Regions from separate parts of the Mesorhizobium sp. P2_D5 genome, predicted to be linked through region 4. Evidence: riboswitches for the same ligand, from Rfam matches in the RefSeq annotation. Region 4 holds a riboswitch; each other region holds the start of a gene.
What was found. A riboswitch is a leader RNA that binds a small molecule or an ion and turns the genes downstream of it on or off. The one in region 4 is predicted to bind cobalamin.
Positions count from the first base shown of each region.

Region 1: another riboswitch for cobalamin. It lies ahead of AC1DYW_RS31440 (DUF1636 family protein); the one in region 4 lies ahead of bluB (5,6-dimethylbenzimidazole synthase).
Region 2: another riboswitch for cobalamin. It lies ahead of AC1DYW_RS31235 (CbtB domain-containing protein); the one in region 4 lies ahead of bluB (5,6-dimethylbenzimidazole synthase).
Region 3: another riboswitch for cobalamin. It lies ahead of AC1DYW_RS03530 (aromatic ring-hydroxylating oxygenase subunit alpha); the one in region 4 lies ahead of bluB (5,6-dimethylbenzimidazole synthase).

Region 1 is NZ_JBFUEE010000011.1:103,271-108,590, forward strand. Features, by position in the region: gene AC1DYW_RS31425 (NuoB/complex I 20 kDa subunit family protein) at 1-264, opposite strand, end outside; gene AC1DYW_RS31430 (NADH-quinone oxidoreductase subunit A) at 255-620, opposite strand; gene AC1DYW_RS31435 (winged helix-turn-helix domain-containing protein) at 952-2,151, shown strand; cobalamin riboswitch at 2,181-2,386, shown strand; gene AC1DYW_RS31440 (DUF1636 family protein) at 2,426-2,854, shown strand; gene cobW (cobalamin biosynthesis protein CobW) at 2,857-3,894, shown strand; gene cobN (cobaltochelatase subunit CobN) at 3,913-5,320, shown strand, end outside.
Region 2 is NZ_JBFUEE010000011.1:59,230-64,549, forward strand. Features, by position in the region: gene cobO (cob(I)yrinic acid a,c-diamide adenosyltransferase) at 1-333, opposite strand, end outside; gene cobU (bifunctional adenosylcobinamide kinase/adenosylcobinamide-phosphate guanylyltransferase) at 335-850, opposite strand; gene AC1DYW_RS31230 (CbtA family protein) at 843-1,646, opposite strand; gene AC1DYW_RS31235 (CbtB domain-containing protein) at 1,662-1,841, opposite strand; cobalamin riboswitch at 1,878-2,074, opposite strand; gene AC1DYW_RS31240 (aromatic ring-hydroxylating oxygenase subunit alpha) at 2,216-3,391, shown strand; gene AC1DYW_RS31245 (MFS transporter) at 3,395-4,594, opposite strand; gene AC1DYW_RS31250 (heparan-alpha-glucosaminide N-acetyltransferase) at 4,831-5,320, shown strand, end outside.
Region 3 is NZ_JBFUEE010000001.1:720,592-725,911, reverse strand. Features, by position in the region: gene bglA (beta-galactosidase BglA) at 1-50, shown strand, start outside; gene AC1DYW_RS03545 (ABC transporter ATP-binding protein) at 92-1,204, shown strand; gene AC1DYW_RS03540 (DUF680 domain-containing protein) at 1,280-1,519, opposite strand; gene AC1DYW_RS03535 (DUF680 domain-containing protein) at 1,589-1,789, opposite strand; cobalamin riboswitch at 2,301-2,502, shown strand; gene AC1DYW_RS03530 (aromatic ring-hydroxylating oxygenase subunit alpha) at 2,617-3,864, shown strand; gene AC1DYW_RS03525 (FAD-binding oxidoreductase) at 3,945-5,045, shown strand; gene AC1DYW_RS03520 (ferredoxin reductase) at 5,109-5,320, opposite strand, start outside.
Region 4 is NZ_JBFUEE010000002.1:681,860-687,179, forward strand. Features, by position in the region: gene AC1DYW_RS09970 (MFS transporter) at 1-109, opposite strand, end outside; gene AC1DYW_RS09975 (TetR/AcrR family transcriptional regulator) at 230-838, shown strand; gene AC1DYW_RS09980 (hypothetical protein) at 935-1,918, shown strand; partial or broken gene bluB (5,6-dimethylbenzimidazole synthase) at 2,035-2,709, opposite strand; cobalamin riboswitch at 2,713-2,892, opposite strand; gene AC1DYW_RS09990 (histone deacetylase family protein) at 3,014-3,940, shown strand; gene AC1DYW_RS09995 (exodeoxyribonuclease VII small subunit) at 3,944-4,195, shown strand; gene AC1DYW_RS10000 (DUF2277 domain-containing protein) at 4,308-4,574, shown strand; gene AC1DYW_RS10005 (pirin family protein) at 4,612-5,320, shown strand, end outside.

The DNA of each region.
Region 1 (5,320 bases), on a different contig from region 4:
CTCCGAATCGTAGCGCGGCATCGAAGTATGGATCATCTCGACCGCGCAGCAGGCGAGGCCGAACGTCATGAACATCAGCGAACCGCTGCGCGCCCAGGTGATCAGCGCCTCAGTCGAGGTGACGAGAAAGCCCTTGTCGGCCAATTCGTTGTTGATCTCGAGGAAGAAAGGATCGTCGGACCCTACCGGCCTGCCGGTGTTGGGATCGATCAGGCCCTTGGGCTTCGGCGCGACGAGCGTGCCGGAACTGTCGTTCAATCCCATTCCAGCGCTCCTTTTTTCCATTCATAGGCAAAGCCGATGGTCAGCACCGCCAGGAAGACCATCATCGACCAGAAGCCGAGCATGCCGATCTTCGAGAACGACACCGCCCACGGAAACAGGAAAGCCACTTCCAGGTCGAAGATGATGAACAGGATCGACACCAGGTAGAAACGGATGTCGAATTTCATGCGGGCGTCGTCGAACGAGTTGAAACCGCACTCGTAGGCGGAAAGCTTTTCGGGATCGGGATTGCGGTAGGCGACCAGGAAGGGGGCGGCCAGCAGCGCCAGCCCGACGACCAGGGCCACGCCGATGAACAGGACGATGGGCAGGTATGAACCTAGAAGTGCGTTCATGCTCGGCTTTCCGTTGGCGCCAATCCACGTTGATTACAGCACCGGACCCTAATGCGGAAGCGTGACAGTTTAACCGCTGAACCGTTTTAAGGGCCTATGCTGCAACGCGGCGAGGGTTAGCGCAGCACTTCCAGCGAAGCAAGTCAAACCTTGTTCAAAACGCGGTGCTGGACGGCATATCCGAGGAAACTGGTCCGATCCGCTCCTGTTTGATTTCCTTCGCTTTTTACTCCACTTTTGTCTCCTGACATGGTTGCCGCCAAAACCCTGCTAGCATGGGCCGGAATCACCCATCAGAACTTCGGCCAACCACCCTCAGAGTGATGCCTGCATGAAGGAAAAGTTCTCGCTTGCCATGGCCCGGCGCATCGCGCTCGCCGCCCAGGGGTTTCTCGATCCCCGCCCCGCCGGTACGCCCGACCGCCGCCATTTCGCCCGCGTTCTCTCCCGCACCGGCCTGCTGCAGATCGATTCCGTCAGTGCAGTGGTGCGCGCCCACTATATGCCGCTCTATTCGCGCCTTGGCCCCTACCCCTTCGCTCTGCTCGACAACGCCGCCGTGACGCGCAAACGCACGGTGTTCGAATACTGGGCACACGAAGCCTCCTTCCTGCCGGTCGAGACCTACCCGCTGATGCGCTGGCGCATGCAGCGAGCCGAGCGCGGCGACGAAATGTATCTCGGTCTCGCCAAATGGGGCCGCGAACACGCTGGCTACATCGAACAGATCTATCGCGAGGTCGCCGATCGCGGGCCGATCGCCGCTTCCGCGCTCGAAGGCCAGAAAGGCTCGGGCGGCTGGTGGGGCTGGAGCCATGCCAAGCACGCCTTCGAATGGCTGTTCTGGGCCGGGCGCATCACAACGGCGCACCGTCGCGGTTTCGAGCGGTTCTACGATCTGCCGGAACGCGTGCTGCCGCAGGCGATCCTCGACCTGCCGGTGCCCGCCGCCGAGGACGCGCACCGCGAATTGCTGCGCATTTCCGCCCGCGCCCACGGCATCGCGACATCAGGCGACCTGCGCGACTATTTCCGCCTGTCCCCCGCCGACATGAAGGGCCGACTGGAGGAACTGGTCGAAACAGGCGAACTGCTGCCTGTGCGTGTCGAAGGCTGGGACAAGCCGGCCTATCTTCATAAAGACGCCCGTCTGCCACGCAAGATCGAGGCCCGCGCTTTGCTGGCGCCGTTCGATCCGGTCGTCTTCGAACGGTCGCGCACCGAGCGGCTGTTCGACTTCCACTACCGCATCGAGATCTACACGCCAGCCGAAAAGCGCCAATACGGCTACTACGTCCTGCCGTTCCTGCTCGGCGACAGGATCGTGGCGCGCGTTGACCTCAAGGCCGACCGGCCAGCCGGTGTCCTGCGGGTCCATGCTGCTTACGCAGAGCCCGGCGCGCCGCCTGAAACCGCTGCAGAACTCTTCGAAGAATTGAAGCAGATGCAGGGCTGGCTCGGCCTTGAACGTATAGAGGTGACATCAGCCGGTGATTTGGGTCCGGCGCTGGCCGACCTGACCGTGTCGTAAGCCCACGTTGACACCGCCGCCCGCAAAAGCCTAAATCCGCTCCAGACGGTCTCCTCTCTTCAACGAGAGGAGCCAAGAGGGAATGCGGTGCGAAATTCCGATTTCAAATCCGCGGCTGTCCCCGCAACTGTAAGCGACGAGCCAAGGCCGAAAGCCACTGGGGTATTCCCGGGAAGGCGGCTACCCAAGGCGATGACCCGCGAGCCAGGAGACCTGCCGTCTGCGACTGTAGAATCCGATCGCCCGGCGGGTTTCCGGGCAAGGAGCCCAATTTTTGGACCACGACAGCAGTTTTTCCGCTGGCACAGCGGACAATTCGTCCGGCGAGAGCGATGCCCTTGCCGGCGTGACCGTGATCGTCTGTGCCTCCTGTCGCGATGAAACCGGTTCCGATGCCCATCCCCGCGCCGGCGAACTGCTCGCGGACGACACGCGTCACGCCGCGTCTGGCCAAGACATCCGCGTCCGCACGGTCGAATGCCTCGGCAATTGCAAGCGCCGGCTCAGTGCCGCCATCCTGCGCGATGGTTGCTGGAGCTACGTCTTCGGCGACCTGACCACATCCAGCGGCGCCGACCTCGTCACAGGGGCAAAACTCTTCGCCACCTCGACCGACGGCCTGATCCCGTGGCGCGGCCGTCCAGATAGCCTCAAGCGCGGCCTCGTGGCCCGCATCCCTCCCCTCGACCTGCTGAAGGACTGATCATGACTGCCTCCGTCTCCCGCGTCCCCTGCACCGTCGTCACCGGCTTCCTCGGCGCCGGCAAGACGACGCTGATCCGCCATCTCCTGGAAAACGCCGGCGGCAAGCGGATCGCCATCATCGTCAACGAGTTCGGCGACATCGGCATCGACGGCGAAATCCTGAAGGGCTGCGGCATCGACACCTGCCCGGAGGAAAACATCGTCGAACTGTCCAATGGCTGCATCTGCTGCACCGTTGCCGACGATTTCGTGCCGGCGCTCGACCAGATCCTGTCGTTGACGCCGAAGGTCGACCACATCTTGATCGAGACCTCGGGTCTGGCTCTGCCCAAGCCACTGGTCCAGGCTTTCCAGTGGCCGACGGTGAAGAGCCGCGTGACGGTCGATGGCGTCATCGCCGTCGTCGACGGTCCCGCACTCGCCGAAGGCCGCGTCGCCAATGACATGGACGCACTTCAGGCACAGCGCGCCCAGGATGAGACGCTCGATCACGACGATCCGGTCGAGGAGGTGTTCGAGGACCAGATCGCCTGCGCCGACCTGATCATCCTGTCGAAGAGCGACCTGATGGACACCGCCGGCTCCGCCCGCGCCAACGCCATCATCAACGAGCACATCGCTCGCGCCGTGAAGATCGTGCCGACGTCGCAAGGCAAGGTCGATCCGTCGGTGCTACTTGGTCTTGGCCTTGCCGTCGAGGACGATATCGAGAACCGCAAGACCCACCACGACGACGAACTCGACCACGAGCACGACGACTTCGACTCTTTCGTCATCGACATTGCCTCGATCGCCAATCCCGACGAGCTGGCAAAGCGCGTCGCCACCGCCGCCGAGGAAGAAAACGTGCTGCGCGTAAAAGGCTTCGTCGAGGTTGGCGGCAAGCCGATGCGGCTCTTGCTGCAGGCCGTGGGACCGCGCGTCAATCACTACTACGACCGCGCCTGGACGGCCGGGGATGACCGCCGCTCGCGTCTCGTCGTTATCGGCCTCAAGGGGCTGAACCGCCCGGCGATCGAGCGTATACTCGCCGGCTGACGCAAACCACGGCCCGCGATGCACATCCTCACCACGACCTCCGCCTCGCTCGACGATCTCGCCGAGCCGGTCGATCTGCGGCAGTCGCCGGCGGATATCGTGGCCCTGTCCTTCACCGACAGCGATCTCGCCGGACTGGCGGCGGCATGGAAGGCCGATGCCGAGCGCCTGCCCTCGATGCGGCTGGCGGCTTTGCGTGACCTGCGCCATCCGATGTCCGTCGACCTCTGGGTCGACAGCGTCGCCCGCCATGCCAAAGTCATCCTCGTGCGCATTCTGGGCGGCTACGACTGGTGGCGCTACGGCTGCGACCAGCTTGCCTCGACCGCCCGCGCGCGCGGTATAAAACTGGCGCTGCTGCCCGGCGAATGCCGCGACGAGGATCTGCGCCTGATCGAAGCCTCGACACTGCCGCGCCAGGAACTGGACGGCCTGCTCGACTATTTTCGCGAGGGCGGTCCGGCCAATATGAACGCGCTGGTGCAGAAGCTGGCGCGGCTGGCAGGGTCTGAAGCAACAATTTCGGCGCCTGTCGCGGTACCAAAGGCCGGCTACTATGAGCCGGGCCGCGGCGTCGTCCCCCTTCCTCTCGAGGGGCAAGGAAACACCGCGCCTGTCATCCCCATCCTGTTCTACCGTTCGATGCTGCTGGCCGCCGATGTCGCACCGATCGACGCCCTTTTTGAAGCGCTGCGGCAGCGCCGTATGACGCCGGTCCCCATCTTCGTCTCCAGCCTCAAGGACCCGGTATCGCTGGCGTTCGTCGAAACCGCGCTGGCCTCGTTGAAACCTGCCGCCATCGTCACCGCGACCGCCTTCGCGTCCGGCGCCGAACCCGGCGTCGAAACCCTGTTCGATCGTGCCGGCGTGCCAGTCTTCCAGGTCATCGTCGCCACCACCCGCCGCGACATCTGGGAAAACAACCAGCGTGGGCTGGCGCCCGCCGACCTCGCTATGCATGTCGTGCTGCCCGAACTCGACGGCCGCATCCTTGCCGGCGCCATTTCCTTCAAGGGCGAGAGCGAGGTCGATCCCGCACTTGGTCACCGCGCCTTCGCCAACCGGCCGGAGCCCGATCGTGTGGCGCAAGTGGCGGACCGTGTCGCGGCCTTCATCAAGCTGCAAGAAACGCCGAGCGCCGAGCGCAAGCTTGCCATCCTGATCCCCGATTATCCCAGCGCCCCCGGCCGCACCGGCTATGCCGTCGGCCTCGACGTGCCGTCCAGCGTGCTGGCGATGCTGCAGGACCTCAAGGGACAGGGCTATGCCGTTGACGGGATTCCGCAAACGCCGCGTGCGCTGCTGGATTTGCTGGAAAGTTCAAACCACGGGCTGAAGCTTGACGACTATCTGTGCTTCTCAACCGAACTGCCGAGGGCGGCGATAGCTGCCGTAGAAGGCGCCTGGGGTAAGGCGAAAGATGAAA
Region 2 (5,320 bases), on a different contig from region 4:
GCGCTTCAGATCCTGGGTTTCCCAGGTGAACCCCTCGCCCATGGCGTGCCAGACGACGCGATCGCCAAAGGCGGCGAAGGCATCCTTCTCGCCGGTGTGCCATTTGCCCTTGATGAACTGGACGACGCCGACACGCTTGCCGTAGCCGAGCATCCGCAACGCCAGACCAAAGGCGGCGGTGGTCTTGCCCTTGCCCGGCCCGGTGTTGACGATCAGCAGCCCCTTCTCGATCGTCTTGGCCGCCACCTCGGCATCCTGCACCGCCTTGCGCTTGGCCATCTTGGCGCGGTGGCGTTCTTCATCCCGGTCGGTCTTGTTGTCGATATCGGTCATTTCATTTCACCTTGAGCGGCAGCCCCGCCACCATCAGCAGCACCGTGTCGGCGACAGCGGCCACCTGCTGGTTGAGTCGGCCGGCCGCATCGCGAAAACGGCGCGCCAGTGCGTTGTCCGGCACGATGCCTTGGCCGACTTCATTGGACACGACGAACCAGGGCCCGCGCGGCCGCGACAGCACGTCCGCCAGCCGACGGCATTCAAGGTCGAGGTCGTGTTCGGCCAGCATATGATTGGTCAACCACAGTGTCAGGCAGTCGACAAGCACCGGCTGATCGTCCGGCAAAGCCTCGAGCGTGCCGGCGAGATCGAGCGGTGCGTCGATGGTCGCCCAGCCCTCGCCGCGCCGCGAGCGGTGCAACGCGATGCGCTCACGCATTTCGTCATCATAGGCTTGCGCCGTGGCGATATAGGTCCATGGCGAGGGTAGAACCGTCGCCAGGGTTTCGGCATGCGCGCTCTTGCCGGAGCGCGCACCGCCGATGATGAAGGTCAGCTTGCTGCGATCAGGCAAAGCTGTCGCGCAGGCTGGTCGCTGTGCCGGTGAAGCGGCCGCGCACCACGCCGACGACCGCGCCGAGCACCAGCCAGAACACCAGGTTGGTCACAGTGACCGCCACCACGAACTCGTGGTGCAGGCCTTCAGGGATCGGCGTCTCGAAACTGTCGGGCTGCGGTGCGCCGACAATATGCGGCGCGACGATCAGCAGGACGGCAAGGATCGCGAGCGGCAGCGACTTGCGGAACGCGATCAGGCCGAGACCCGCCGCGGTCGCCACCACGGTTGCCCACCACCAGATCTGGCGCTGCGTGAGATCGGCCGCCGGCATGGCAGGCAATTCCGGTGGCAGGCCGAGGCCCGGTGCCAGCGTGAACACGGCAAAGCCGGCCAGGCCCCAGAACACGCCCTGGCGCCAATTGCCGATGCCGCCGGCGAATTCGGAAACCGCGACCAGGATCAGCGCAAAACCGATGCCGGTGACGATATTGGCGACAACGCTGAAGGCGAAACGCTCGAAACCGTCGGCCGGTGCCCAGCCTTCGTCTTCCGCGGCCGGAGCGGCTGCTTCCGCCGGCGCCGGGGCGGCGGAGCTCATCGCATTCCCCGCCGGAGCGGCTGTGCTCATGGCGCTGGTATCGGTTGCGGCAGGAGCGGCATGGTCATGATGGTGGCCGCCGCCGGCCTGTTCGTAGACTTCCGCCTTGAGGATCAGCGGCACGGTGGCATAGGCCTGCAGGCAGGCGAGAACGACGCCGGCCACGAGCCCTGCGATCGCCGCGATGAACACGACGTTGCGAAACAGGTTCATGATGTCAAATCCTCGTCAGTGGCAGGGAAACGCCATCGAATGGCGATAGTCGTGAGCCGCATTGTGGACCGCATCGATATGCGAGAAGCCGACAAAGCCGACGACGAAGATGCCGAGCAGCGCCACGAGTGCAAGCTGCATGAAGCGCGACTGCGAGGAGACGGAGGCGCCGAGGGAGACGGAAGCGGTAGTCATATCTTGTCCTTTCACCCTCCACCCGAGGGCATCGAAGTCAGTTTCCTGTCGCCGGCAGGTCTCCTGGCTCGCGGATCAGCGCCCTTCCCCACCTTCCCGAAGAGAAACCTTCAGTGGCATATGGAGAGGACTACCGCACACAGTTGCGGGGGCAGCCACGGCATTGGGCAACAAGTCCGCCCGCACCGCATTCCCTCTTGGCTCCAAACGGAACCGACGACAAGCGCGACTATAGGGAAAATCGCCGCGACCGGCAAACCAAATTCCGCCGACAACCAGCGCGATTGCGCCATGCAGATAAATCGGCTCTCCGGCACAACAATTGACAATTCCCATAGTCGGGTGTCGGCTGACAAATCCACAGGAAGCCAGCCATGCAGCCCATTGCCAGCGAGCGCGATCCCTACAACGGCCTGACCCGGGCCGAACCGACGCTGCCATCGTCGGCCTATTGGGATGCGGACAGTTATCAGCGCGATCTCGACGCCATCTGGTACAAAAGCTGGTTGCTCGTCTGCCGCCAGGCCGACCTTGCGCAACCGCTTTCATTCCGCACCTTCCGCGTCGGCACGCAGGAAATCGTCGTGCTGCGTGACGAAACCGGCGAACTGCGCGCCTTCCACAACACGTGCCGCCATCGCGGCTCGCAGCTTTGTCAGGAAAGCGAAGGCCGGCTGAAGGCGCGGCTCATTACCTGCCCCTACCATGCGTGGTCCTATTCGCTGCGCGGCGACCTCGTGCGCGTGCCGTCGAAGTCGCTGCCGGAAGGCTTCGACAAGGCCGATCATCCACTCTATCGCGTGGCGCTCTCGATGTGGCGCGGTTTTGTCTTCGTCAATCTGCAGGAGGACGCCGCCGGCTCGGCGGAAACATCCTTCGACCCAGCGTCCGGCAGTCTCGCCAACTGGCCGCTGGAAACGCTTGTTGCCGGCCATGTGCTGCGCAAGGTGATGAACTGCAACTGGAAGATCTTTTGGGAAAACTTCAACGAGTGCCTGCATTGTCCGGGCGTCCACAAGGACCTGTCGCGGCTGGTGCCGATCTATGGCCGCGGCCTGATGGGTCGCCACGACGATCCCGAATGGTCCGGCCACGCCGACAATGACGCGCCGGAGTTTTCCGGCGGTCTGCGCGCCGGCGCGCAGACATGGTCGCGCGACGGCCAGGCGCATGGGCCGGTCTTCACCGGCCTCACATCAGCCGAACGCGCCGCCGGCCAGACTTACGCCACCAACCTGCCGTCGATGTTCATCGTCGGCCATGTCGACTATATCAGGACCGTGCGGCTGGTGCCGCTTGGCCCCGAGCAGACCGAGCTTGTCGCCGAATGGCTGTTTTCGCCCGAGGCGCTTGGTGCAACCGACATCGACAACATCGTCGCCTTCGGCAAACAGGTGCTGGAGGAGGACGCAGGGATCTGCGAGGTCAACCAGAAAGGTCTGCGCTCGATGCGCCACGCAGCCGGCGTGCTGATGCCCGAGGAGTACGACCTGCACCGCTTCCACAACTGGATCCGCGAACGGCACGCAGCGGTTATCCCCAAGCCCTGAAGATCACAGCGATTTCGGCAGGTATCGCCAGGTCACGAAGCCGCAGACCGCCGCCAGCAGGCCGAGCGTGACGAACACCGAGCCCAGCCCGAAGAACGCCAGCACCACCGAATAGACCAGCGGCGGCGTCAGTTCGGAAAAGTCGAGATAGGTCCGGTAGACCGCCGCCATCTGCGACCTTTCATAGGATCGCACCGAGCGCATGAAGGCGGTCGAGCCCAGCGCATCGAGCGCGATGGTGAAGAAAGCGCCGCAGAGCAGCAAGGCGCCGGTGAGCAGCGGCACGGTTTGGCCAACCGCACCCGCCGCCAGCAGCATGGCCGACATGGCGAAATAGGCAAATGTCATGGTTCGGCGGCCACCGAAGCGCTTTCCCGCCTTGCCCCAGAAAATGGCCATGAACAGCAGCGCATTGCCGGCCGAAACCAAAAGACCGCCGGCCAGCTTGCCCTCGCCGGTGATGACCATGAACAGCGGCCCGTAGACGAAGAACGTCGTCCAGAAACAGGAGCGGCCGAAGGCGATCAGCCAGGCCAGCCGCAACCTGGGCTGGGCGACGAAGCGACCGATATTGGCGAGCGGATTGGCCGGCCGCATCTTGCCAGGGCGGATCGATGGGTTGTCGCCCAGGCGGTAGGTCCAGAACAGCGCCAGCAAGGCCAGCGCGAACACCGCCACCGCACCATGCGCGGCGTAGATGCCGAAGCGCGTGTAGAGGAAGATGCCGAGCGTCGGCCCGCCGGTCCAGGCCAACATCGACCACGCCATGCGCAGTGATTCGGCCTGCATGAAATCGGTCTTGCGGATGTGGTCCATGATGTAGAGGTTGAGCGTGATCGACAGCGCGCTGGCGCCCATCACGCGGCACAGCATGCCGGCCAATTGTCCGGCAAGCGTATGGGTGACGAAGAACAACGCGCCGATGGCCAGCAGGCAGGCGCCTGCCGTGTAGACCCAGCGCCGGGCAAAGCGTCGGATCAGCATCGGCATGAACAGCGTTACCGACAGGCCGAGCATCGCCACGATGGTGTAGAGGATCGAGACGATCTGCTCGTTATGCAGGATCTCGTAGGCCTGGATCGGGATGACGCTCGACACCGTGGCGCGGGCGAAGGATTCGACCGCATAGAGCGAGGCGAAGGTGCGCGCGTCGGCCGGCCGCAAGGCCGGCAGCCAGACCGGGTGGCGCACATGGGTGGACATTGCTTCCCCAAAGCAGAATCAGCGGGTCAAATCTGCCGTGGTGATTCCTGCGCGGGTAACAGGAAACCGACGCCTATCCGGCAAAAGCGAAGTCGGCCAAAGGCTTTCCGGCGCTGGCCTAAGGCGGCGCCTGATCCAGCGTCTGCAGCGCAGCCTATACCCGAAGCTGCCGGCCTTCTTTTGTCCGTGGCAACCGTGATAGTCGTCTTGCGGGGCTGAATCAGAAATACGAGACCATGAGCATCCACACGCCGACCGCATCTGTTCAGGATCGACCGAAGCGCATCGTCGCCATCGACATCGTGCGCGGCATCGCGCTCATCGCCATGGCGAGCTACCACTTCACCTGGGACCTGGAATTCTTCGGCTATACCGACCCGGGCCTCACCGCCTTCGGCTGGTGGAAGGTCTACGCGCGCTGCATCGCCTCGACCTTCCTGTTCCTGGTCGGCGTCAGCCTATACCTCGCCCATGGCCGGCAAATCCGTTGGAACGGCTTCTGGAGGCGCTTCGCCATGGTCGCCGGAGCGGCGATCGCCATCTCGGTTGCCACCCGCATTGCCACCCCGGACGGTTTTATCTTCTTCGGCATCCTGCACGAGATCGCGCTGGCCAGCCTGCTCGGCCTCGCGTTCCTGCGGCTGCCCGCGCTGCTGACGCTGCTTGTGGCAGCGCTGGTCATCGCAGCGCCCGTCTATCTGCGCTTCGAGGCCTTCGACCATCCAT
Region 3 (5,320 bases), on a different contig from region 4:
GTTCCATACAGCTCAACGGCTACGGCGCCTGGTTTGGGCGCATCGACTGAACTTCAGATCACTTGAATTTCAAATCACTGGGAGGAAACCAATGGCCGATGTCACGCTAAGACAAGTGAAGAAGTCCTACGGCAATCTGAACATTCTCCACGGCATCGACCTCGATATAAAGTCGGGCGAGTTCATCGTCTTTGTCGGCCCGTCGGGCTGCGGCAAGTCGACATTGCTGAGGTCGATCGCCGGGCTGGAGGAAATCACCTCCGGCGAACTCAAGATCGCCGGCGAGGTCGTCAACGACGTGCCGCCGTCGAAGCGGGGCATCGCCATGGTGTTCCAGTCCTACGCGCTCTACCCGCACATGACGGTGTACGACAACATGGCGTTCTCGATGAAGATCGGCAAGGAGAACAAGGCCGAGATCGACCGCCGCGTGAAGCAGGCCGCGGAAATCCTGCAGCTGACCAAATATCTCGATCGCCTGCCCAAGGCCATGTCGGGCGGCCAGCGCCAGCGCGTCGCCATCGGCCGCGCCATCGTGCGCAACCCGAAGGTGTTCCTGTTCGACGAGCCGCTGTCGAACCTTGACGCGGCGCTGCGTGTCGCCACCCGCATCGAGATCGCCAAACTCAAGGAATCGATGCCCAACACGACCATGATCTACGTCACCCACGACCAGGTCGAGGCGATGACGCTGGCCGATCGCATCGTGGTGCTCAAGGAAGGCCATATCGAGCAGGTCGGCACGCCGATGGACCTCTACAAGAAGCCCGGCAATTTGTTTGTCGCCCAGTTCATCGGCTCGCCGGCCATGAACATCCTGCCGGCGACCATCGACAAGACCGGAAACCCGACCGTCGTCAGCCATGTCGGCGGCCGCAAGGCAAGCGTGCCGATCGCAACGCCGGCTTCGGCAAAGGGTGCCGCGGTGAGTTTCGGCGTGCGGCCGGAAGATCTGATCATCGCCAGCGGCACGGAGTATCTGTTCGAGGGAACGGTCGACTATGTCGAACAACTCGGCGAAGTCCAGCTTGTCTATGTCGACATCGGCCGCGCCGAGCTGCCGCTGGTGACCAAGCTGCCTGGCAATGTCGAGGTCAAGCGCGGTGCGACGCTGCGGCTGAGCGCGGACGCCAACGACCTTCACATCTTCGACGCGGACGGGCACTCCTTCTCGCTCCGTCAGCCGGAAGTAAAGGCGGCTTGAGACAGAACCAAGTCTCGACACGAAAAGAGCGGCGGGCCAGGCCCGCCGCTCTTTTTTGGAAATCAACTTCGGCTGTTAGCGATTGCCGAAGAGGTCGCGGTCGGCGCTCTGAGGGGCGGACTTCTCTACGTCACCCGACGAATTGAGCAGCTTGCCGACGAAACCACCGCTGTTGCGGATCGAGCCCGTTTGAGAGTTGTCAACCGAACCGACGGCAGGCTGGTTGGCGCCATTCGAACCGTAGTTGTCGCTGGCGGCGAAAGCGCTGCCGGAGATCGCCACGACGGCGGCGGCAGCAAGCATGATCTTCTTCATTTCAAATCTCCTGAATTCTGGATTTCGCCAAGACGGCGGGAGAGCCCGCCGCCTTCTGGGAATCGGCTGTTAGTTATTGCCGAAGAGGTTACGGTTGCTACCCTGGGCAGGCGTCTGAGCAGCCGGCTCCGACTTCTTGGTCGAAGCAGTGTACGAGCTGTCGACAGCAGCGGTGGCTGCCGGGGCATTCGAACCATAGTGGTCGCTGTTCGCGAAGGCGCTGCCGGAAATGGCCAGAAGGGCGGCGGCAGTGAGGATGATCTTTTTCATTTTTTGGTACTCCAGTATTTCTTATTTTTGCCGTCCGTCTAGCGGCGTGTCTTGGGAAGAAATCGCGTCGTTCGGACAGCCCCGATGTGGGAGAGCCATCCAGCCATTTCCAATCACGAAGTTGTTCCGCGTGGACCAAGAATCCACCACTTGAAATTGCGCCAGGGGTTTCCACACTCAATGTTTTTCTAATTCATATCAAAGAGTTGTACGAAACAGGTACCCCGATCACCAACTGTGTCGGAGGCCCAGCGTTCACAAGTCCTGCACGCACAGTCAACAGAAACGAACCGTTCGGTTCGATTTTAGCGGCAGCTAATAGTCACTTTTCGATACCGTTAACCTTTTCTGCTTCCTGGCAAGGGGTCGGTTTCGGCGAGATTGGAGCCGGCTATGGTTGCCCAAGAGAAAGGCTTCCGCTTCGCGATCACCGACCGGAACGTTTCGCAAGCGTGTCGCGCCGCATGGATACGATGTCGTTTTCATGCCGATGACGCGCCCGCGATCGTGATTAGATCATGTCATCTCAGGTGCCGCTTCGTGACGACGAGGCGGAGAATTGGGAAGCCGGTCAGAATCCGGCGCTGCCCCCGCAACGGTGGTGGAGTTCAAGTCGCAACGGGAGACCACTGGGCGTCAGCCTGGGAAGGTGTCGCGATGGTCCGCAAGGACAACTCCAGAGCCCGGAAACCAGCCCGAGATGTCTAGACTCGACTGATCGCGGTGGGCGGTCAAGAGGCGGATAGTGCATGTCCGGCGCATCGCCGGCCTGCGTCCAATCCTTCCTCCGTCACCACCAGTTCAGTCCTTAGAAACGAGGACAGGACATGGATGCTCGCAACGACATGCTGAGGCTCTTGAGTGGCCGGCGGCAAGGCTTTTCGCTAGGACAGCCCTTCTACACCGATCCAGACTATTTCAAGCTCGACATGGAGCTGATCTGGTATCGCGACTGGCTGTTCATCGGTCATGATTGCGAGCTGCCGAAGCCGGGCAGCTACATCACGGCGCAGATTGGCGACTATCCAGTCGTGCTTGTCCGCGACCAGAAGGGCAATATCAACGCCTTCCACAATTCCTGCCGCCATCGCGGCAGCCGCGTCTGCAATTCCGACAAGGGCACGGCGGCAAAGCTGGTCTGCCCCTATCACCAATGGACCTACGAGTTGGACGGAAGGCTCTTGTTTGCCAGGCAGATGGCCGACGGTTTCGACAAGAGCCAGTTCGGCTTAAAGCCCGTCGCCTGTGAAAGCGTCGGCGGCTACATTTTCATCTGCCTGGCCAAGGAGCCGGCGGATTTCGCACCGATGCGCGCGATGATCGAGCCCTACCTTTTGCCGCACCGGCTGCGCGAGGCCAAGGTGGCGTTCGAATCGACCATTGTCGAGAAGGGCAACTGGAAGCTGGTCTGGGAAAACAACCGCGAGTGCTATCATTGCGCCGGCAATCATCCGGAGCTCTGCAAGACTTTTCCAGAGGCACCCACGGTGACCGGCGTGCAAGGCGCCGACAGCGACCCGGAAATGCTTGCGCACTGGGCGAAATGCGAAGCGGCCGGCCTGCCGAGCAAATTCCGCATCGATCCGGCCGGACAGTACCGCGCCACCCGCGCGCCGCTGCTGCGCGATGCCGTCAGCTACACGATGACGGGAAAGCGTGCGGTCAAGAAGAACCTGTCCGACAGCGTTTCGACCGACCGCATCGGTTCCTTGCTGCTCTATCACTATCCGACGACCTGGAACCACATTCTGGGCGACCACGCCGTCACCTTCCGGGTGTTGCCGATCAGCGCCACGGAGACCGCGGTGACGACCAAATGGCTGGTTCACAAGGATGCGGTCGAAGGCATCGATTACGATCTCGACGAACTCACCCACGTCTGGACCGAGACCAACGACCAGGACCGGCGGATCGTCGAGGAAAACGCCTTCGGCATCCTGTCGCCTGCCTACGAGCCCGGCCCTTATTCGGAGCTGCATGAGGGTGGCGTCATCCAGTTCGTCGAGTGGTACGCGTCGTTCATCGGCCCGCGCCTTGCCGAAGGCGGCCGGCCGGCGCTGCGCAGCGTTGCATAGTGCATGTCGCCCAAAAGTGCGCAGCGGTTTTGGGAACTCGACATGCACAGGGCAAGAGTGAGGACAAGAGGATGAATGCGATGACGGATCTCGGCCTCTATCGCCATCTCGACCAGATGACGCCCTGGAACGACCGGCTCCAGGTGCTGGAGGTGATCGGCGTCAGCGACGAAGCGCCTGATGTGAAGACCTTCACCTTCCGCTCCGACAACCAGACCTGGTTCCGCTACAAGCCCGGCCAGTTCGTGACGCTGGAACTGCCGACCGCCGACGGGCCGCTGATGCGCACCTATACGCTGTCGTCGTCGCCATCGCGGCCGTTCTCGATCGCGGTGACGATCAAGGCTCAAGCGGGCAGCATCGGCACACGCTGGATGTTCGACCATCTGACGCCGGGCTCGCACGTCAAGGCCTATGGGCCGACAGGCGACTTTTCGCTGCACAGCCACCCGGCCGCCAAGTACCTGTTCATTTCAGCCGGCTCGGGCGTGACGCCGATGATGTCGATGCTGCGCTGGCTGAACGACTGCGCGCCATGGACCGATGTCGGCTTCGTCAATTGCGCGCGGCGCCCGGAAGAGATCATTTTCCGCAAGGAACTCGAACTGCTCGGCAGCCGCATGCCGGGCCTGTCGCTCGGCTTCATGATCGAGGAGCGGTCCAGCCGCGAGGGCTGGTTCGGCCATATGGGCCGCATCGACGCGATCCGGCTGCCCTTGCTGGCGCCCGATTTCCGCGAGCGTGAAATCTTCTGCTGCGGCCCCGATCCCTTCATGCGCGCCGTGCGCGGCATGCTGGACGCCGCCGGCTTCGACATGACGAAATACCATCAGGAGAGCTTTGCGGCGCCTGTCGTGGAGGAGATCCCGGCACCATTCACCTCGCCGGCGGAAGACGGCGCCGCGATTGTCGTCGAAGCCGCGACGCCGATCCGGTTTTCGCTCTCGGATGTCGAGGCCGAATGCGTCGCCGGCCAGACCGTGCTGCAGACGGCTCGCGCCTCGGGCGTGCGGATACCCGCCGCCTGCGAGTTCGGCCTCTGCGGAACCTGCAAGGTGAAGAAGGTCGCCGGCGATGTCGAGATGAGCCACAATGGTGGCATCCTCGATCACGAAATCGACGACGGCTTTATCCTCGCCTGCTGCTCGAAGCCGCTTTCTGCGCTCGAAATCGAGGCGTGACCGCCGGGCGATGCCAAGGCTCAGAACGACGACACGGGAAACCTCTCGAAATGCCGTGTCCGTTCAAACTCCGTAGCGCTCGGTGCGGATGATCTCCGCTGCGACGCCGGCATCGATCAGCGCTTGGGCGGCGGCCGAAACGAAGGCGTTGGAGCCGCAGACGAAGGCGATATCAGGCGGTCCGGGCAGGTGCGCCATGGATTGCACCATCATGGCAACGTCCACCCGCCGCGAATAATCGGCTGGACGGCGTGCGGCTTCGCGCGTCAGGGTCA
Region 4 (5,320 bases):
CCACGATGCCGATTGGCGCCATCGCGATCGGCAGCCGCGCCATGAAGCCCGCTGCTGCAAAGCCCTTGGCGCCGGGGGCGCGAAAGATCTCCGAATAGGGATTTTGCATGTCCGGTTCCTCGACAAAGGCAGATTCGACAATTACATACGATGCGTATGATTGTTAGATAAATCATACGCCGCGTATGTCAATTGGCATACGAAGCGTATGTTAGTAGGTCCAGAAGCCATGCACAAACCTCGCAAGGAGATGATCGCCGAGACGCGCGCCAAGCTGATCGGGGCCGCCCGCCATGCCTTCGGCACGATCGGCTATGCCCAGGCGTCGATGGATGATTTCACCGCATCGGCCGGACTGACGCGCGGCGCACTCTATCATCACTTCGGCGACAAGAAGGGCTTGCTGCAAGCGGTTATCGCCGAAATCGACGGGGAGATGGCGGCGCGCGTGAACGAAGTGGCGTCGAGAGCACCGACCCGCTGGCAGCATTTCGTCGACGAATGCACGACCTATATCGAGATGGCGTTGGAGCCGGAAATCCAGCGCATCATGTTCCGGGATGGCCCGGCCGTGCTGGGGGATCCTGCACAATGGCCAAATGCCAATGCATGTGTCGGTTCAATGACCGATCATCTGACCAGGCTGCAGGAGGAGGGCGTGGTCGTTCCCAGCCTCGACCCCGAGACCGCCTCGCGGCTGATCAACGGGGCGAGCAGCCAGGCAGCGCAGCGGATCGCCAATTCGAGCGACCCCGAAGCGACGTCGAAGAAGGTGGTGGCGGCCTTCAAGCAACTGCTCGAAGGCTTGCTCAAGAAGCAGGGTTCGCAGCCGGTCTGAAATCTCCATTGCCGGTCTGGCGCGCCACTCCCACGATTGACAACAGCCGGTTTCGGCGCATCCTCTCGCGCCATCTCTGAGCGGAGATTCGGGGGCATGTGGGATTTCAATATCGGCAGGTCGGTGTCCATCATGATGCGGACCTGGCCCTTCGTTGTCTTTCGCATGATCGTCTATTTCGGCATCACGCTGGCCTATATCGTGGCGACCGGCACGGGCGCCTCCGTTGGCTACGGCGTCGGCCATATCTCCACCGATCCCGACGGGCCGCTGTCCTTTGCCTTGTGGGGCGGCGTGGTTGGCTTTGGCGTCGTCTCGATTGCCGTCTACTGGATCCGCGAATACATCCTCTATGTCGTCAAGGCCGGCCATATCGCCGTCATGGTCCATCTGATTGACGGCCGCGACGTTCCCGACGGCCAGAACCAGATCGCCTATGCCAAGGACATCGTGACCCAGCGTTTTGCCGAGGCCAACATCCTTTTCGTCGTCGACCAACTGGTCAAGGGCGCCATCCGCGCCATCACCGGGCTGCTCGGCGGCATCTCCGCCTTCCTGCCGATCCCGGGCCTGAGCGGCCTGGTCAGCTTCGTCAACACGGTGATCCGCCTGTCGCTGACCTATGTCGACGAGATCATCCTCGGCTACAACATCCGCATCAATTCAGCCTCGCCGTTCGAGACTGCCCGCCAAGGCGTCGTGCTCTATGCCCAGAACGGCAAGATCATGGTCAAGAACGCCGTTTGGCTGGCGGTCATCATGTGGGGCGTCTCGTTCGTCATCTTCCTGCTGATGCTGGCGCCGGCCGGCGCGATTCTTTTCCTCATGCCCGGGCAGCTTGCCGGCTGGGCTTTCGTGCTCGCCATCGTCTTCGCCTGGGCCTTCAAGGCGGCGTTCATCGAACCCTTCGCCATCGCCTGCCTGATGCAGGTCTATTTCAGGATCATTGAGGGCCAGGTGCCCGATCCCGCCTGGGACGCCCGGCTGGCCGAGGCGTCGTCGAAGTTCAGGGAACTCAAGGACAAGGCGCTGGCCTCCTTCGGCGGTTCGCGCTGGGGCACGGCCGGCGCGACGCGCTGATCGGCAGTGGTCGCCGGCGCGGCATCGACCCCGTTGAGGCGCGCCACGGTCGATTTGAGCAACGCTTCTCCTTGCCCGCAAAAGGTCTCGCTCATGATCAACTCCGGCAGTGGCAAGCGGCGGCCCCAGCCATGTGCTTCGAGGTCCGGCTTTGGCGCGAACTCGGAAACACGGCCGACGCAGAGATAGGCGACCGGCGTCACATGCTCGGGAATTGACAGCAGGCTTTTCAATGCCTGCGCCTCGATGATGCTGACCCAGCCGACCCCGACACCCTCGGCGCGCGCCGCCAGCCAGAAGTTCTGCACCGCGCAAACCGTGCTGTAGAGGTCCATCTCCGGATTGTGCCAGCGCCCCAGCGGCGAACCCTTCGAGCGCTGCCGGTCGCAGGTGATGCAGATGTTGAGCGCGCTTTCGCAGATGCCTTCCAGCTTGAGCTTGCGGTAAAGCGCCTGTCGCTCTTCCGCGATGGCCGGCAGTTCCTGTTCACGCGCCGCCAGGAACAGGTCACGCACTTTTTCCCGTCGCTCGGCATCGCGAATAACTATGAAATTCCAAGGCTGCATGAAGCCGACCGACGGCGCATGGTGAGCGGCAAGCAGCAGCCGCGCCAGCACCTCATCGTCGAGCGCGGTTGGCAGGAAATGGCTGCGCACGTCGCGCCGCGTGAACATTGCGCGATAGACCGCATCGCGTGCACTCTGGTCAAATCCGTCGCCAACAGAGGCGGTCATGTGTTCCGGCATCGCGTGTCCCCTTGCGATTGCTGTGGATGTCTTCCGCCTGACCATGCGGATGACGATGCCTGCCAGGCCGGTCTTCTGGCTTGGGATCAACCCGCGTCCGGTGCCTTCCCGTCATCGACAGTGGCATTTACCGGCGCGGTCCCCCTTACAGCGTTGGGCACGCCACGGAGTTCAACCGTGTTCCCGATTCTCCCGCTTGCGGCGGGCACCAGGCAGTGGCAGCGACCTTACGCCGAAGCGCTGACGACGCCAATGCCTGCAGCGACACCAATGGACGCATGTGTGATTTTCCCCAGCCATCAGGCCACGACGCATGGCCATCGCGACGTCGGGGCACTAGATAGGGAAGATGGCCACTCGTCTCTACACCCATCCGATCTTCCTTGAGCACATCACGCCGCCCGGTCACCCCGAGCGGCCGGACCGGTTGCGCGCCATCGAACGGGTGCTCGACGATGAGGCTTTTGTGGGGCTGGATCGCATCAAGGCGCCTGAAGGCGACGAGGCCACCATTCTCTACGCGCATCCCGCCGATTTCGTCGCCCGCGTCCGCGCCGCCATTCCCGACGAGGGCATCGCCCGCATCGACGCCGACACCACCGCTAGCCCGAAGAGCTGGCAAGCGGCGATCACCGCGATCGGCGCCGCCAATGCGGCCGTCGACGATGTCTTTGCGGGCCGCGCCGACAACGTCTTCGTCGCCGCGCGGCCGCCCGGCCACCATGCTGAAAAAACCACGGCCATGGGCTTCTGCCTCTTCAACACGGCGGCGATCGCCGCGCGTTATGCGCAGAAGAAACATGGCGTCGAGCGCGTTGCGGTCGTCGACTGGGACGTGCATCACGGCAACGGCACGCAAGATATTTTCTGGGACGATCCGTCGGTGCTCTATTGCTCGACGCACCAGATGCCGCTTTATCCCGGCACCGGGGCAAAGAGCGAGATCGGCGCCGGCAACATCGTCAACGCGCCGCTGGCGCCGCAGACCGGCAGCGAGGTTTTCCGCGATGCCTTGCTGTCGCGTGTCCTGCCGGCGCTCGACAATTTCGCGCCCGACCTGATCATCATTTCGGCCGGTTTCGACGCGCATCATCGCGATCCGCTGGCCGAAATCAACCTGACAGAGGATGATTTCGACTGGGCGACCGGCCAGCTTATGCAGCGCGCCACGCGCCACAGCGGCAACCGGCTCGTCAGCCTGCTCGAGGGTGGCTACGATCTGCAGGGACTGGCATTTTCGGTCGCCGCCCATGTCGGGCGACTGATGAAAGGGTGAATGATGGCTGGAGAGACCAACGAAGACGTCAAGGCGATGAGCTTCGAGCAGGCACTCGATGCGCTGGAAAAGATCGTCGATGATCTGGAGCGTGGCGACGTGCCGCTCGACCAGTCGATCAGGATCTATGAGCGCGGCGAGGCGCTGAAGGCGCATTGCGACCGGCTGCTGAAAGCCGCCGAGGACAAGGTCGAGAAGATCAGGCTGTCGCGCGACGGCAAGCCGGTTGGAACGGAGCCGCTCGACGCCGACTGAGTCATGCTTCCCGAACGATGGGCTTGCCTCACTGGCTTTGGACATGATCATGGTCGAGGATAGTAGCCGTCCCGATTGAAACGGCTTCAGGACAAGAGGAGGTTCGCAAACGATGTGCAGAAACATCAAGACCCTGTTCAATTTTGATCCGCCGGCATCCAATGACGAGGTGCGCGACGCCGCACTTCAGTTTGTTCGCAAATTGAGCGGAACGACGCGACCTTCGAAGCAGAACCAGCACGCCTTCGATCATGCGGTCGAAGCCATCGCGGCATCGGCGCGTGAGCTTCTCGATTCCCTCGAAACCCATCAGCATCCTCGCAATCGCGAAGAGGTGGCCGCCAAGGCGCGGGCAAAATCGGCGATCCGTTTTGCCTGATCCGACAAGCAGGCACGGCCGCTGACAAGGAGAGTCCATGAGCTTCTTCCCCGGGAAAGACCCTGAAGTCGGCGACGCCTTTGCCAGCGACCAGATCGAGCTGATGGTCATTCCGAACGCCAAGGACATTGGCGGTTTCCAGGTACGCCGCGCTTTGCCGACCGCCAAAAGACGGCTCGTCGGGCCTTTCATCTTCTTCGACCGCATGGGCCCAGCGATCCTGCGCGCGGGCCAGGCGCTCGATGTCCGTCCTCATCCGCATATCGGGCTGTCGACGGTGACCTATCTGTTCGACGGCAAGATCAGGCATCGCGATTCACTCGGCACCGAAATGGTCATCCAGCCCGGCGACGTGAATTTGATGACCGCCGGCCGCGGCATCGTCCATTCCGAGCGCACGCCGGAGGAATTGCGTGGCGCGCCGATGTCGGTCTCCGGCCTGCAGACATGGCTGGCACTGCCGGACGGCAAGGAGGAAGTGGCACCGGTTTTCGAGAACACCGCTGCCTTGCGGCTCCCCGAGATCGATGCCGAAGGCGTCGGCGGTCGCGTCGTCATCGGCGACTTCCAGGGACTGCGGTCCCCCGTGAGGGCTCACTCCGAGACGCTTTATGCCGACCTTAGGCTGGCGCCTGGCGCCAGCGTGAAAATCCCGGCCGATGCCGAGGAGCGCGCCATCTACACGCTCGAAGGCGAGGTTTCGATTTCAGGCGATGTTTTTCCGGCGGAGCGGCTGTTGGTGTTTC